DNA from 3 places in the Trichocoleus sp. FACHB-6 genome. Region 3 is predicted to be linked to each of the others. Evidence: predicted binding sites of a transcription regulator. Region 3 holds the regulator's gene; each other region holds the start of a gene.
What was found. The regulator NtcA, encoded in region 3, controls nitrogen genes in cyanobacteria. The targets are predictions, from matches to a motif close to TTTGTANNNNNNNNTACAAA.
Positions count from the first base shown of each region.

Region 1: a site for NtcA is predicted at 3,952-3,971, ahead of H6F66_RS02780 (DUF4278 domain-containing protein). Genes of this name have one in related genera too.
Region 2: a site for NtcA is predicted at 2,021-2,040, ahead of H6F66_RS24805 (P-II family nitrogen regulator). Genes of this name have one in related genera too.

Region 1 covers NZ_JACJOY010000016.1:15,978-21,449, forward strand. The annotation lists gene H6F66_RS02765 (P-loop NTPase fold protein) at 1-1,355, shown strand, start outside; gene H6F66_RS02770 (Uma2 family endonuclease) at 1,492-2,136, shown strand; gene H6F66_RS02775 (DUF1802 family protein) at 2,145-3,614, shown strand; gene H6F66_RS02780 (DUF4278 domain-containing protein) at 4,112-4,528, shown strand; gene acnB (bifunctional aconitate hydratase 2/2-methylisocitrate dehydratase) at 4,981-5,472, shown strand, end outside.
Region 2 covers NZ_JACJOY010000121.1:96,402-101,873, forward strand. The annotation lists gene thiD (bifunctional hydroxymethylpyrimidine kinase/phosphomethylpyrimidine kinase) at 171-998, shown strand; gene H6F66_RS24800 (hypothetical protein) at 1,173-1,763, shown strand; gene H6F66_RS24805 (P-II family nitrogen regulator) at 2,151-2,489, shown strand; gene rdgB (RdgB/HAM1 family non-canonical purine NTP pyrophosphatase) at 2,661-3,236, opposite strand; gene H6F66_RS24815 (hypothetical protein) at 3,403-4,851, shown strand; gene H6F66_RS24820 (gamma-glutamylcyclotransferase) at 5,183-5,472, shown strand, end outside.
Region 3 covers NZ_JACJOY010000023.1:31,078-36,549, reverse strand. The annotation lists gene hisB (imidazoleglycerol-phosphate dehydratase HisB) at 1-558, opposite strand, end outside; gene fabI (enoyl-ACP reductase FabI) at 668-1,444, opposite strand; gene ntcA (global nitrogen regulator NtcA) at 1,784-2,455, shown strand; gene H6F66_RS04310 (DUF3084 domain-containing protein) at 2,564-4,174, shown strand; gene H6F66_RS04305 (pre-16S rRNA-processing nuclease YqgF) at 4,229-4,636, shown strand; gene H6F66_RS04300 (DUF3146 family protein) at 4,685-4,948, opposite strand; gene H6F66_RS04295 (GTP-binding protein) at 5,213-5,472, shown strand, end outside.

The DNA.
Region 1 (5,472 bases), on a different contig from region 3:
TTAGTGATCCTAATATTGTCAGAGCAATTTTTTGGACACTCTCAGATGAAGAAATGCTTGATGCAGTTCAATGGTTAGCTGGTCAAGAACTAGCTCAATTTAAAGCTAACGAGTTAAGATTACCCACTCAACGTCAATCTTTTGATGCTGTTTTGCAAATTTTGGATTTGATAAGTGAATATAACGAACTTGTCATTTGTTTTGATGAATTAGACAATCCAGACACTGATCCAGACACTGGCTTGACAAGAGCGCAAGTTGTGGCTGGTTTAATAAAAGAACTTTTTGAAAATCTCAAGCGTGGGGTAATTCTGAGTGTGATGCTTCCTGCTGTATGGAAGGATAAAGTTAAACAAATGCCTAGTTTATCTTGGCGGAAGATTTCTGACTATGGAGAACCACTTGATTTAAAATTCATGGATGAGGATTCTGTCATTGATTTAGTGACCTTGCGGTTAAGAGATTTTTATCAAGCTCAAAACTTGGTTCCTCCTTATTCAGTTTATCCATTTTCTGAAAGTCAACTCAGGGGTATTGGTAAAACAAAGTCAGAAACCGTTAGACAAGTATTGGTGTGGTGTAAAGAGAACTTGTCTAAGATGCTAGACCGTGAAAGTGTAAAACCACCTTCAGATCCAGTAGAGGAGGCTTTTATTGAAGAAATGCAAGAAAATATAGGAAATTACTTAGATGATAATTTCCAACTTGCTGATGCTCTTTCATTTGGCTTTCAGACATTCATTGGACAAACAGTAGAAAGAGTCACCATTGAAGAGGTTACAGATAAAGTTTGTAAAAATAAAACGGACAAGCACCTCAATTTCAAGATAATTGGCAAAGAAAACGGACAACCCGTGAAAATTGGCGTTGCAGTTCTTCAGTATGCTGGTGGTGTCTCATTATCAACAGGTTTGGGCAAGCTGAATGACTATAAAAAATTTGATTTAACTAGAGGTTGTTTAGTTCGTTCCAGGTCTAAGAAAATGACTAAACCTATGGAATCCAAGTATCTTGAACCTCTAATTAGAGAAAAAGGTGGAGAATTTGTGGAACTGAAAGAAGATGAGATAAAACCTCTAATAGCTATTCGGGCTGTTCATCAAAAGCGAGAAGTAGACTATAAGTTAAGTGAGGCTGAAATTATTAAGTTCATCACTGAGAAAGGAGCTGAAAAAATGCTGGGAGCTAGTAACCCTCTGCTTAAAGAGATTCTCAGCGATCCATCTTATGAGGTGCCTACGGATATGATTGAAGAAGAACCCGTAGTTTCAGAGGAATCTATGATGGCTGATGTATCTAAATCAGACAACATAGAAGAGGGAATCGACACCTTACTCAACAAAATTAATGCTTGATGTCCTGGCTATAGCAGTCCTAAATGTTTCGTGAAGGCAAGATCCCCGACTTCTCTAAGAAGTCGGGGATCTGAAGGTCTAGCATCTCACAACTCAAATAGGATTGCTATATAAGTTGAGTGCAACAGAGAAATTTATGAGTACCATGCGGACAAAACTACCGACTGATATTTGGGTTGTAGCTACATGGGATGAATTTATCCAAACCGTTGAAGACCCAGCTTATCAAAAAGCTAAAGGCTACTACTACAATGGACGAATGAGGATTGAAACTATGTCAGTAGGCCCTGATCATGCAAAAGATAATGGGATTATTGCTATTGCTGTCACCTTATTCGCCGCTCTCAAAAACATTCCACTGAATTGCTTAGATAACTGTAGCTACCGGAAAACAGGTGTTCGAGAGTGCCAACCTGATGTATCTTACTACATCGGAGAACGGGCGCGAATGGTACCGACAGGAACAGCGATCGCTAATCTTGACCTTACTCCACCGCCAGATATAGCTATTGAAATTTCTGACAGTACCCTAGCTGATGACAAAGGCGAAAAACGCTTACTTTATGAAGATATAAAAGTATCTGAATATTGGATAGTCGATGTGCAACAAGCCGAAATAATTGCCTTTGAAATAATTCCTAGTGGTGGTAGTAGAAGAATTACTCAATCTCAAATATTACCAGGTTTAGAGATGGCAGTATTAGAAGAGACTTTGCGGCGCAGTCGTCAAATGGCACACTCTCAAGTTGTGGCTTGGTTATTAACTCAATTTCAACCATAAGATGAAGTATGTCGCCAGTAAATTCTGTTAACCTTGATACTGCCTTAAGACTACCAGCGCCAGAGATTGAAGCATTAATTCAAGGGAGAGCGATCGCAGCTACGCCTCGGACATTCATTGATCCGGGGCGACAATTTGCTCTGTATCCTGCTGATGCTTCGATTAACTTGCTACCAATAGAGCAACACTATCGCCCGAATTTTTTATCTATTGCTCAAACTGCATTTGCCCAGTTAAATTCTGAAACAATCACTATTAAAGCTTGGGCTAGGTGCGAATTGTGCCAAATTATAGATAATTCTGAAGGGTTAGAAGCTTTGTCGCGGTTGACAATTTGGACAACAGAAGCATTGCAGCAAATTCTGTCTCAACGTCCTTATATTTTTATGACTTATTTGCGAGTTTATCCGCTACATCAACCGATTGAAGTTCCAGTAAATCCAAAGGGTAATTATGTTTCTTTACCGAATCTCCTGAATGTTACTGAATCTTCGCCTGTATTGAGCGATCGCATCTTCACCCAACGCCGCCAGCAGCTAGAACACAGACAGCCTCCACTGCATCCAGAATTGGAAGAGTTGCAGAATGCGATCGCTCTTTTATCAGCCACAAACCCAGCAGCCGAGGAACTAGACCAGAGTATAAGAATATTTCTGGGCTGGAGTAGTAATCAAACTGCAAAGCGAATAGATTCAGATTTGGCTTGGATTCAGAAAATTGCAGAAGTAGGGAATTCCAGCGAGGGTCAAGAATTTGAAAAATTAGTCCGAAGGAGCTTAATAAAGCTAGGTTTCACAAATTCTAACAGCAACCCAAAAGCTAGCCTCGATCCACAGGCTACAGGAGGCGCTGGAGGAATAGATTTTTACTGTGAAAAACCCTATCCAGTAGTTGGCGAATGCAAAGCCAGTAAAAAAGAAAGTGTACCGAATAGCGTAACGGCTCAGCTAATCCATCTCGGTCATACCCATCTAGGTAAAGCTGAATTTGACCATGCAATCAAGTTAATTGTTGCCGCTGGCCCTTTAACTCCTCCAGCTCTTCAAGCAGCTATTGAAAATCAAATGAATGCCATGAGACCTGAAACGTTGCAAAGACTGGTTGAACTCCAAGCACAGTACAAAAACTCTATAGATTTGCTAGAGCTTAAGCTGTGCTTGCAGCAAGCTCCCTTTGGATTGGCTGACGATAAACTAGATAGTTACATCGACAAAGTTAACCAAGAAATCAAGTTGCGATCGCAGATTGTTGAAGCAGTTAAGCAGCTTGGTGAGCCAGGAAGTGAACACTTGACAGTCGAAATCCGCGTTCACTACAATGCTGTGTTTGCCAAAGAGCCAAACTCTAAGCTAGATGAGCTGCAAGTTCACGATTTACTTGTAGAACTTTCCTCGCCTTTAACAGGTTATTTAGGGCGAGTTAAGGGTAGTGATTGGAGGAGCGATCACTTCTACTTCCTGCGCGACTTGTCAGCTTAGGAAGATTTCAACTTTAGAGAGCGCGATCGCATTCTTTGAAATATAATCATCAACTAGCGATATCTTTGTCAGCCTTATCGAGATGGGATGAGGCTGCAAGTTGTAACTGTAAAAATTTTTGTGCTGCTTGTGGTGTGAAAAACCAAACTTAGTTCATCAAAATAATTAGCCTTTCAAAGAAAGTTAGCCGCTTCTGTTGACATCTGGAACGCCACAAATCACCAGATGAATCGCACCAAGTTTATCGTCCCCAGGTAATAGAGGACTTCAGTGTCGTATCTACCTAAAGTTATAAATGTTGCTTAAAGTATCTTAATCGTTGACGATATGCTAGCAAAATGTAAAAATAGATACAGAAATAAAAATATTTAGTTCTTACCAGATGGGGATTCGGAGCCATCAACGGCACTGGAGAATAGAACTAGAGAGCGATGTCGTACTCGCAACCACCTCATTTAGTAAGAAATACTTAGGAAACTTAATTGGAGGCAAAATTTATGAAATTTTCTTATCGCGGTAGCAGTTATGAAAACACCTCACCCACGCTGGAAGTGACTGAAGGCGAAATTTTGGCTAAGTATCGGGGTCAAAGCTATAAAGTTCAATATCCCAGACACGTTCAGGTTCCTGATGTGATCGTTAATTTAAAGTATCGTGGCGTTCCCTACATCGTCGGCAAAACCGGAACAACCGATACTCTACAGCGGCAACATCTTGAACAATTGGTAAATTTACCGGAGTGCAAATTGTCAGTGGATAAAAACCGTCAAAAAATGATGGATGAAGCCGCTAGAATGCACTTGGAGAGTATCCGGCGCAGTCTGGAACACCGCATCCAGGTAGCCAAAGCTAAAGGCGATGAAAACCTCATGCGCCTTCTGGAGGCAGAGTCGAAGCAATTGAGCGTGTGCTAATTAGGTGAAACTGATTAAAATATCTCTGGTAGGCAAGATGCCTGTCAGAGATATTTAATTTAGTAGTCTGCAATTAAAGTGCGATCGCGTTTCGACAGAAAAATATCGCGCTCATCCCCCTAAAGATGTAGAATTTGATCTAAGCACGAAATCTTCAAATCTGAAGACGACGGATTCCTGGTTTATAGAAGTAAGCGGGCGATAGAGAGCGATCGCCTTTTTTTTTGTGCAATGTTGCCGTCGAACAACCAAGTTGCAGCAATCCGTACAAATCCTATTTCAATTTTTCACAATAATTAATAATGTTGATCTGCGTCTCAAGCAGTAGCGGCGACACTCTCTGTTCACTGGTGGCTGTGAAGCGCAGGTATCGAGATTGTATTCTCCAGGCGGAGAACCTAAAAGCGATTCGCCCCTAAATTTTGCTCTTAATTGTTTGTGGAGACTAGAAAATGTTTGAATCTTATCGTCAACACGTTGCTGAACGTGCGGCTTTGGGAATTCCCCCTTTACCCCTGGATGCCGAACAAACATCGCAACTGTGCGAAATGTTGAAAAATCCGCCAGCTGGTGAAGAAGAGACGTTGTTGGAATTGTTGCGCGATCGCATTCCCCCAGGCGTCGATCCCGCAGCTTACGTCAAAGCAGGATTTCTCACCGCCGTTGCCAAAGGCGAAACCAAAAGCCCCCTAATTTCCCCCATCTACGCCATCGAGTTGCTGGGGACAATGGTAGGCGGTTACAACGTGCAATCGTTAATAGATTTACTTAAATCAGACGATGAATTGGCATCAGCAGCCGCAACAGCTTTAAGCAAAATCATGCTGGTGTATGATGCCTTCCACGATGTAGAGGAATTATCCGAAACTAATCCCTACGCCAAACAAGTAATCGAGTCTTGGGCGGCGGCTGAGTGGTTCACCTCTCGCCCCACTTTGCCCGAA
Region 2 (5,472 bases), on a different contig from region 3:
CTGCCAAGAGCGCTGTAGGTTTAGCTATTTGCACAATCTATATTTTTAGGCGAAATCGGGTCAATTTAATTGCAATATGAGGTAACAAGTAATAGGTAACAGGTAATGAATGCTACTTACGATGTACTTGATTGCCCCAATTACCTTTTTACCAATTACCAATTTCTAATATGAGTGTTATAGACAAATCAAGCGTTCCTGTTGCTCTCACCATCGCTGGTTCCGATAGCGGCGGCGGTGCGGGGATTCAAGCTGATTTACGAACGTTTGCCTTTCACTGCGTTCATGGCACCAGTGCTATAACTTGCGTGACGGCTCAGAATACGGTCTTGGTGACGCGGGTTGATGCTCTACCAGTAGATGCGGTTGTCGCTCAGATTGAGGCTGTGGTGACGGATATCGGCGTGCAAGCAGTGAAAACGGGGATGTTGCTCACAGCGGAAATTATCGCGGCTGTGGCGCAGCAGGTGGAAGTTCTGAAACTTAATAATTTAGTGGTAGATCCGGTAATGGTATCGCGCACGGGCGCTGTATTGATTAACGATGAGGCTATGGCAACTTTACAGAATGTCTTGATCCCCAAGGCAACGATTGTGACACCGAACCGTTACGAGGCTCAACTACTGAGCGGTTTGCAGCTTCATACTCTAGATGATATGCGGGCTGCTGCCCAACGCATCCATCAGCTGGGAGCAAAGGCTGTATTGGTCAAGGGAGGAGGAATGCAGGGAAATTTACGCGGCGTTGATGTCTGGTTTGATGGTCACAAATTGGAAACTTTGAAAACGGCGGTGGTGGATACCAGCAATACTCATGGGACGGGTTGTACTCTGGCAGCTGCGATCGCTGCTAATCTAGCTCTAGGGTGCGATCGCTTATCTGCGGTACAAAAAGCCAAAGATTACGTCACCACTGCATTAAGATACTCTTTAGCCATTGGTCAAGGTCAGGGCCCCGTAGGACACTTTTTTCCCCTCCTGCAAGAAAATACACCCTGAGTCTAGACACTTTCGGGTTGACAATCTAAAATTTCTAAATTTACAGGCTTGTGTGGTTGTAACTAGAGCAAATTTGTTAAAAAATGGCTGTCAGAGTCGCGCAATTTTACACTATTGTTGCCTTACAGAACTTAGGCTAAACCAATAATGTCCAATCCTACTACCAGATCGCCCATGCAAACTGCTCATTTCCCAGAGCAGTCCTCCCATCCATCCACAGCCTATCGCCCGTCTGTGCCAATTTCCGTTTACAAGGAACTCTCTGCTGAATTGCAAGCAGCGCAAGCGATGCTAGACTCGCTGAATACCCAAAATCAGCAGTTAGCCCAAGAAAATCAACAACTGCGACAAGAAATAGAAAAAGTTGCCCAAGTTTCTTTGCACGCCCAACATGTGGTAGATTCCCTTTCCACCGGGAACCGAGTTGATTTCATTCCGCCTCTAGTCGAACCGGAAGTTCGGACTAGAGAAAGCGAAAAATCACCTAAGCGGCGTTCGCAACCGCGTCCTCCTCGTCCTGCTGGCGTGGAGAGATCCGTCGAAGTCTTACCCTCTCCTCCCAAACCTGAACCAATCTCATCTACCTTTCCTGAAAACTTGGTTATAGAACACGAAGAAGGTAGGTATCGCCGCCCAACCCCACCAGAACGTTCCCCAGACGTTAGTGGGTGGTGGTTATTGCTGGTCATCTTTCTCATCGTGGCGACGGCGTTTGGTACGGGCTTTTTGATTGTGCGCCCGCTTCTAAATAATAATAGTCGTTAAGCTTGCATCGCCAATTCACCCTTTAGCTTGTAATGGACAGACATTGAGAAGGATCTACCTGTTTTGATAAAGTGTGCATTGAGGCTAAAGGAACATTGCTCTTTTTAACCCGATATATTAACTCCTGAGTCATGGGGGTTGGGTATTAACAGGTTAAAAAAGCGCTGTGCCGAAATACTACTACAATCAGAGCGATCGCTTCGCGGCAAAGCAGCCGTTACAGCACGATTGTTTCTCAGAACAATCGCTCCCAAACATATGTATCATAGAATACAAAATCTTTGTTTGAGCAGTGATAAAAAATAGCCGCCGCACACTGATACTTTTGGTTGTACAAATTGGTTGTACAGATACACGAAAATCACAACAAACTGAGGAGTAAAGAGCTTGAAAAAAGTAGAAGCGATTATCCGGCCATTCAAACTCGACGAAGTTAAAATCTCGCTGGTTAATGCGGGGATTGTGGGAATGACGGTTTCTGAAGTCCGAGGATTTGGACGGCAGAAAGGAATGACTGAACGCTATCGCGGTTCTGAGTACACGGTTGAGTTTCTGCAAAAACTCAAAGTCGAGATCGTTGTTGAGGATTCCCAGGTTGATATGGTAATTGAAAAAATCATCGCCGCCGCCCGAACCGGTGAAATTGGCGATGGTAAGATTTTTGTCAGCCCGGTTGAACAAGTGATCCGGATTCGCACGGGAGAAAAGAATCTGGAAGCAGTTTAACGATTTTGGATTTTAGATTTTGAAGCGATTTTTGGGGAGATTGATGAGGGAGTTGAACCATTACTGGTTCTTCGCGCAACCTCCTGTTCTTCCCAAAATATCGCGTGATTTTAGATTGTTCTTGAATCTAAAATCATCGGAGGCGAGGAAACTGCTTCGCCTCCGCAAAATCTAAAATTTAATATCTTGAAGCTGGGGTAACAAAATTTTAAAGGCTTGTCCCCGATGACTCCACTGACGCTTCAAATCTGGGGACATTTCTGCAAAGGTCATTTGCTGTTGTGGGACGAAGAAAATTGGATCGTAGCCGAAACCGCCAGTACCGCGAGGGGAGTGGAGGATTTCGCCCCGGCAAACCCCCTCAGTAGCGATCGCTATCGCACCATCAGGACGAGCAATGGCGATCGCGCACGCAAATTGAGCTTCCCGATTCAGTTCATTACCTAACTCGTTGAGCAAGCGTTCAATTCGCTCTGGGTCAGTTTTTCCGTAACGAGCCGAATAGATACCCGGTGCGCCATCTAAGGCATCCACTTCCAAACCAGAATCATCTGCGATCGCCCATTCTCCAGTCGCCAGTGCCACCTGAGAAGCCTTCAGGCAAGCATTAGCCATGAAGGTGCCACCCGTCTCCTCAATCTCCAATTCATCCGGCTTCAGCGTCAATTCCCAGTCCAATCCAGCTAGATATGTCTGCATCTCCCGCAGCTTGCCTGGATTTCCCGTAGCGACTACTAACAAAGTCATATTTCTTAATTCTCTATAAGCAAGCTATTGCTGCTAAGCCTGGAACCAACTAGCAGGATAGCAGCGTCTAGCCTATTGTCTGCTACACGCAACAAATAACCCTAGGAGTGCCGCTCGTTTCAATTAGTGCGCTCTCCAATAGAATTAGAAAATTTTTGAGGTTCTGATGAAACGCATTTTCCAAAATCACTCCATACCAGTAACCAGAAGTCAAACACTTGCCGTGATGCTAACTGGCATTTTGTCCTTGGGCGCTAGTATGACGCTGTTGCAAGCAGCTTTTGCTGCTCCAGCAGCACTTTCTGAGTCTAGCGCTAAACTCGTCAAAGTGAAAGATGTTAGCGTCGCCCAAAGCTTACCTGGCGGGGAAGCTTTTCTCAAGCAGCAACAAAGCGATCGCTTACCCCCTCGCGTCGCCAATGCTGTCCTTGTCGATTTGTCGCGTCAAACTGGCATTAATGTTCAAAAATTCAGCATTAAAGAGTCTAGTCGCCAGAAGTGGACAGATGGCTGTTTGGGACTTGGCACTGCTGCTGAATTATGTGCCGCAGTTATAGTCCCAGGTTGGCGCGTTGTTGTGACTGACGGTAGTAAAACTTGGGTTTATCGCACCGATAACACCGGAATAACTGTGCGCCAAGAAAACTCCAATCCTGTCACCAACTTACCTGGAAATTTACCCCAATCCGTTGCCCCCCCTGTAAAACAGGACGCAGCCAAGCGGTTAAATTTGACAACCGATCAAGTCCGTATCGTCCAAGCTGACAAAAAAACATGGTCTGATGGCTGTCTAGGCCTATATGAGCCTAACATTCTCTGTTCTCAAGCAACTGTAGAAGGTTGGCAGGTGATTGTAGAAGCCAATCAACAACGCTGGGTTTATCGTACTAATTCCAGCGGTTCTATCGTCAAGCTGGATCAGACAGCTAGTTTGCCAAACCCGGTTAAAGATGCTGTGTTGCAGAGGGCTTCCCGACAAACCAGGTTGGCAGTTTCCCAACTGCGCGTCCTCAAGGCTGAACAAAAGAATTGGGATGGTTGTCTAGGTTTGGGCGATCGCAATGTAGCTTGTCCTAGAATCCTAATACGCGGTTGGCAGGTAACTGTAGAAGCAGGTCAACAAATCCTGGTTTATCACGCTAATGAAAATGCTACTACCGTCCGGTTGAATAGAGCTGCTAGTCAGATAGGCAATGCTAACACCATCAATCCGACAAAGATTCCTACAAGCGAACTACCACCGTCTTTGGGGAAAGATGTACTCTTTCGCACCATCTCTAGTGGCGGTATAACTGGTCGCACCTATCAAACTATTCTGTTTAATGATGGGCGGATGATTCGCCAACAGGTTAGCTCCAATGGCGCTACCTCGGCGGAACAAAAATACCAAATTTCCCGCCGCGAACTGCAACAGTTTCAACAGATACTCAACCAGGCGCAATTAGCGAAGTTCAACCAACTCAGTTACCCTGCTTCCCAAGGTGCTGCTGACTATATCACCGTCACCATCTCCAGCAAGCAAGGTACAACCCGCTATGTGGATATGGTACAAGACCGTCTCCCTGAACCTTTACAGGAAGTCATCCAAGGTTGGAACCAAATCATCAGAGCTTAGGGATTGGGGATTGGGGACTGGGGATTGGGAAAGAATCCAAACCTGAGACAAGTCATATCAAATTCGGTAATTACCCACAATTAAGACTCAGCTCACCCCAGCCCTTCCCCGAAAAGCCTGGAGGGGAGCCACAGCCTGCGGCTGTGGCTCTCTTCGGGTTTTTTAGATTATGGGCAATCAACCGGATTTGATATCAACTACCATCACTGCCTCCCTCTTCCCCAGTCCCTACCTTAATCTACGGTTTCCCTATCGGGATATGTTGTATTCCACGAGTAACTTTGCTAGAATGCCTAGTCAATAGACAACAAGTAGCATTTGAAGGCAATTCATGAGCGTTCAGCCTGAACACTTACAAGATTTACCGACACAAGCTTCTCTGGAAATTGCTAGAAGCAAAGCCGAGCCTGAGTTTTACTACTTTGCCTATGGCTCTTGTATGTGTCCAGTGGATTTGAAGCGGACGCTGGGCGAGAATACCCATGTTTATGTGGTTGGTAATGCAACACTCAAGGGGTATAGATTAGGCTTTTATCGTCGTTCAGCTCTTCGAGACTGTGGCGTACTCGATATGGTGAAAGATTCATCAGCCTCAGTGGAAGGGGTATTGTATAGATTACC
Region 3 (5,472 bases):
CTTAAAGGTCGCTTCGATAATGTGGTGCGAATTAATCCCATCCAACTGTCGGATGTGCAGCGTCATCTGGCTATGATTCACCACCGCTACAAAAAATTCTCGCACCAGCTGAGTGTCATAAGTCCCGACTCGCTGGGTGGGAATTTGTAAGCCATAGCTGAGGTGAGGACGACCAGAAAAGTCTAACGCCACCTGCACCAAAGCCTCATCTAAGGGGGCGAGGAAATTACCAAAGCGAACAATTCCCTTGCGATCGCTTAGTGCTTTCCCGAACGCCATTCCCAACGTAATCCCCACATCTTCGTTGGTGTGGTGGTCATCAATTTCTAAATCCCCTTTCGCGGCTACATCCAAATCAATCAGCCCGTGAGAGGCAATTTGATGCAGCATATGATCCAAAAAGGGAATGCCCGTATTGGCGTTGCAAGTCCCATTCCCGTCTAAGTTTACTGTCACCAAGACATCAGTTTCGCCCGTCTTACGTGCAACCGTAGCCGTGCGAGGTGATAAAAATTGTTCAAGGTGCGGAGTGGTGGAAACGCGATCGCTTGTCTGCATAGCAGATGCTCACTAACAAGAAACAAGTAAGTTTATTATTCTATGCTATCGAGCTAGGGAATGGGGTAAGTTAGATTCTTTCCCCAGTCCCCAATCCCCAGCCCCTACATCACATTCCCATAATCTCGTACCCAGCATCTACATACAGCACCTGACCCGTAATCCCACTTGCCAAGTCGCTGCACAAGAAACTAGCAGCATTTCCTACTTCTGTCTGAGTCACAGTTCGCCGCAGTGGTGCTACTTCCTCAACATGATGGATCATATCCAGAATGCCACCCACCGCCGATGATGCTAGAGTGCGGATCGGCCCAGCTGAGATTGCATTCACGCGAATATTAGCAGGCCCCATCTCCGAGGCTAGATAACGCACGCTCATTTCCAAGCCAGACTTAGCAATGCCCATGACATTGTAATTGGGGATCACCTTAACGCCGCCCAAATAAGTAAGCGTGACAATACTGCCGCCTTCTGTCATCAGTGGTTTCGCCGCCCCAGCCAGTTGAACTAACGAGTAGGTGCTAATTTCCAAAGCTTGGGTGAAGCCAGCGCGAGTGGTGTTGCTAAAATCACCTGATAAATCGTCCTTGTTGGCAAAAGCAAGACAATGGATTAAAATATCTAGCCTGCCCCACTTATCGCGGATGGCATCAAATGTAGAACGAATTTGGTCATCATTCTGAACATCGCAAGGTAAAAACAAACTGGGGTTGAGAGGTTCTACCAATTCGGCGACTTTCTTCTCAAAGCGTCCTCGGTCGTCTGGTAGATAAGTAACTCCCAAATTTGCACCAGCTTTGTGTAACTGCTGGGCAATACCCCAAGCGATTGAGCGGTTGTTGGCAATGCCAGTAACTAGGGCATTTTTTCCTGATAAATCTAGCATGATGTCAATTTTGAAGGCAATATTAGAGAATATCCGATTTAGGGCGGTAATTAAGATAGCTTGCGTCCGGATCGAAGCTTACTCAACATGACTCAAACTGCATCCCAGCTTATCAAACAGGTATTGTCAAGATATAGACATTTTCCTTAACAGTCTGATTTGCGCCGTGGGGTTGAGGCACTTGGAAAAACTTGGAGGATAAAAGAACTTTAAAATTATGTATCAAGCAGCACAAAAAACTGCCTAAGAGTCAGTTTATCAGTGTCTAAAGTCAGAAATTTCTCACAGTCGGTTGTAATTCCCAGAAGAGTTTCTAGGGCAGCAATAAGGATAAAGGAAGTGGTAGTGACGCAAGATAGACCGTTAGCAGCTGTGTTCCGTCAAATCGGAGGTGGGGCGTTTCCGCCAGTGGTGGAAACCTTTGATCGGGGCAAAACTATCTTTTTCCCCGGAGACCCGGCTGAACGGGTATATTTTTTGCTCAAAGGAGCTGTGAAGCTGTCTCGCGTGTACGAAGCTGGGGAAGAAATTACAGTGGCGCTGCTGCGAGAAAACAGCGTCTTTGGCGTACTGTCGTTGATTACCGGGAATCGGTCAGACAGATTTTATCACGCAGTAGCATTTACGCCTGTGGAGTTGCTTTCAGCACCAATTGAACAGGTGGAGCAAGCGCTCAAGGATAATCCAGAATTGTCGATGTTGATGCTGCGGGGGCTTTCATCGCGGATCTTGCAAACAGAGATGATGATTGAGACTTTGGCGCACCGGGATATGGGATCGCGATTGGTGAGTTTTTTGTTGATTCTCTGTCGAGATTTTGGCGTTCCAGGCCCCAATGGAATTACAGTTGATCTGAAGCTTTCTCACCAAGCGATCGCAGAAGCAATTGGTTCCACAAGAGTTACAGTCACCCGGTTACTGGGAGATTTACGCTCCGAGAAAATGATTTCTATCAATAAGAAAAAAATTACCGTTCATAACCCGGTAGCTTTGAGCCAGCAGTTCACCTAAAACATCTTTTGCACTGTCAGCTTTTGTTAATCAATAGTTGAAGTACCAGCGTCTATCATAAAAAAGCCTTTATGCTTAAGCTTGAGAGGTGATAGCTGAAGCTGGAAAATGGCCACCAGTGCGCTGGTCTTAATTTTATCGATTTTGGTATTGGGTGGTGCGATCGCCACCTTGGGCGATCGCATTGGCACTCGCGTGGGAAAAGCGCGGCTGAGTCTGTTCAATCTGCGTCCCAAGAAAACTGCGGTCTTAGTTACAATTCTTACAGGTTTGATGATTTCCGCCTCAACCCTGACGATCCTATTTGCCACCAGCAAGCCGTTACGCACAGGCGTGTTTCAAGTTGATGAAATTCAGCGAAAACTCAGAACCGCTCGTCGGGAGCTTGACGAAACTGTAGCCCAGAAACAACAAACTGAAAGCGAACTCTCCAAAGTTGCAGCCCAGAAACAACAAACTGAAAACGAACTCTCACTAGCCCGCACCGAGCAGCAAGCCGCCCAGAAGCGTCTGGATGCCATTAATAAGTCTCTGGCGGCAGCACTAGGCAGACAAGCCCAGACAGAGGCACAACTGAGTAAGACAGAGCGCGAACTTAAAAGCGTTGCGGCTAGCTTTGAGAAAACCCAGCAACAGCTGGAAAATGTTTCTGGACAAGCGGTAAATCTACGTTCGGAAATTCAACAACTCCAAGGGGAACGTCAGGAACTAATCAAGCAGCGCGATCGCGTAAAGGCTCAAATTACCCAACTCAAGGGCCAAGTTACTCAACGCGATCGCGAAATTGCCAAGCTTGACCAAGCCATCACAGAACGCGATCGGGAAATTGCCATTCGTGACCAAGCCTTGGCGGAACTTGATCAAAAAATTTCCAACCTGAGAAACAGCATTGACCAACGCGATCGAGAAATCGCCAAGCGAGACACAGCCCTCGCCCAACTTGATGAGGAAATTTCCGCACGAGATCAAGTAATTGCCCAGCGCGAAACTCGCCTCAAGGAAATAGAAAAACAACAAGCTGCCCTAGAGCAGGAAGTAGCAGACCTGGAACAGTATTACCAATCCTATCAAGCCTTGCGTCAAGGTAACGTCGCGCTCCAGCGCGGTCAAGTTCTGGCTTTTGGTGTCTTCCGCATTGTCGATCCCGCCGCCGCCCGTCAGGTTATAGATCAGCTTTTACGAGAAGCAAATCGCACAGCAATGAAAGCTACGCGACCTGGTAACAACAATAACAACAAGATGGTGAATGAGCGCGTAGTGCAAATTACCCAAGCCCAGGTAGACCAACTGCTTAACCAAATTAAAGATGGTCGCCCCTACCTGGTGCGAATTTTCTCGGCTGGCAACTACGTCCAAGGCGAAAAAGACGTACAAGTCTTTGCAGACGCGACAGTGAATAAAATTGTGTTCAGTGGTGGTGATATCATCGCCGCAACATCTGCCGACCCTTCAACTATGAACGACCAACAAATCCGGCAGCAGATCGATCTGCTCTTGGGAGCATCTCAGTTCCGAGCCAATCGAGCTGGAATTTTGAACGATACAATTCAGGTAGGCGACGGTCGAATTACCAGCCTGATTCGCTTTATTGAGAAGCTAAAAAAGTTCAAGCAGCCTATCGATCTCAAGGCGGTAGTGGCAGAAGATACATATCTCATAGGGCCGCTGAAACTGAATTTGGTAGTCGTGCAGAATGGAGAGGTAATTTTTAGTATGTAATCCCCAATTCCCAATTCCCAATTCCCAATTGCCAATTCCTAATTCCCAATTAAAATGATTTTAGGTTTCGATCCAGGGCGCGATAAGTGTGGTATAGCCGTGATGGGACTTGACCTGATACTGGATTATCATCAGGTGGTGCCAGCACCAGAAGCGATCGCAATCATCAAAAACTTGTGCGAACAATTCGCGATCGCTACTCTGGTAATGGGCGATCAAACTACAGCCAAAACCTGGAAAAAGAAACTTCAGACAGAATTACCTGCATCGTTGCCGATAGTCATGGTAGATGAGCGCTACAGCACTCTAGAAGCACGCGATCGCTACTGGCAAATGTATCCCCCAAAAGGCCTTTCTAGCCTCATCCCCAAAGGATTGCGCGAACCACCCCGACCAATTGATGATATTGTCGCCATCCTCCTCATCGAAAGGTACCTAAAAATACAAACAACTAATAACTAAGCACTACGGCTGGGAATCAGGAATTGGTAATCATCAACGGACCACTGGCTAAAGTTCTGCCCTGATAGTAAAGGCATAGTCTCCCCCAGGCTCCAACTGATAATCCTTCTGCTCTAAAAACCGCCCTAATGGTTCCAGAATTAGGGCGCGTCCCAAAGAAGGTGAGACCGACAACTCCCCCTGTCGGAAACACCAATGGAACTGCCACTCATACTGCGCCGCTGTAACTTCCCCTTTCAGAAAACCCTGTTGCCAGGACAATTGGGTAATTCGGACGTAGGCAGTGGTTTGAGGTAAACGTTTAGAACTCACAATCACTCAGCTGATTCAAATGCCAAAATTTCAGCAACAATACTAAACTTATGGCTACGCACGTGTAGATAACATCATTCTCACAGCTGACTTGCATTTGCCAAAACTCAAAAGCAAATACGCCCCTAGACATGGAAAGTGCCAGACTCGACGGGCAGTGACTAGGATGAAAGAAGAGTAACTCCAGGCAAGACAGTAGGTGCAATTTTGACTCGTTCAACATCTGACGCAACCCCAAATTCCAACCAGTCACCTTCACCACAATTGAACTACAGCGCTTTGGATCAAGAATTAGACAGCGCCATTTTCAGCTTTGATGATATCCAGGCAGAACTGAACTACAAAAAGGCGCAAAACGCCCTGCGAGACCTGGTAGGCAATTTGGATCTTACTTCCCAAGAACGGGCAGGACTGGAGTCCGAAATTGAGGACTTGGCAACGATGCTGGACAAGTTAGATCAGTCACTCGTCCAAATTGCCGCCTTTGGCATGGTGGGAAGGGGCAAATCTTCCGTACTCAATGC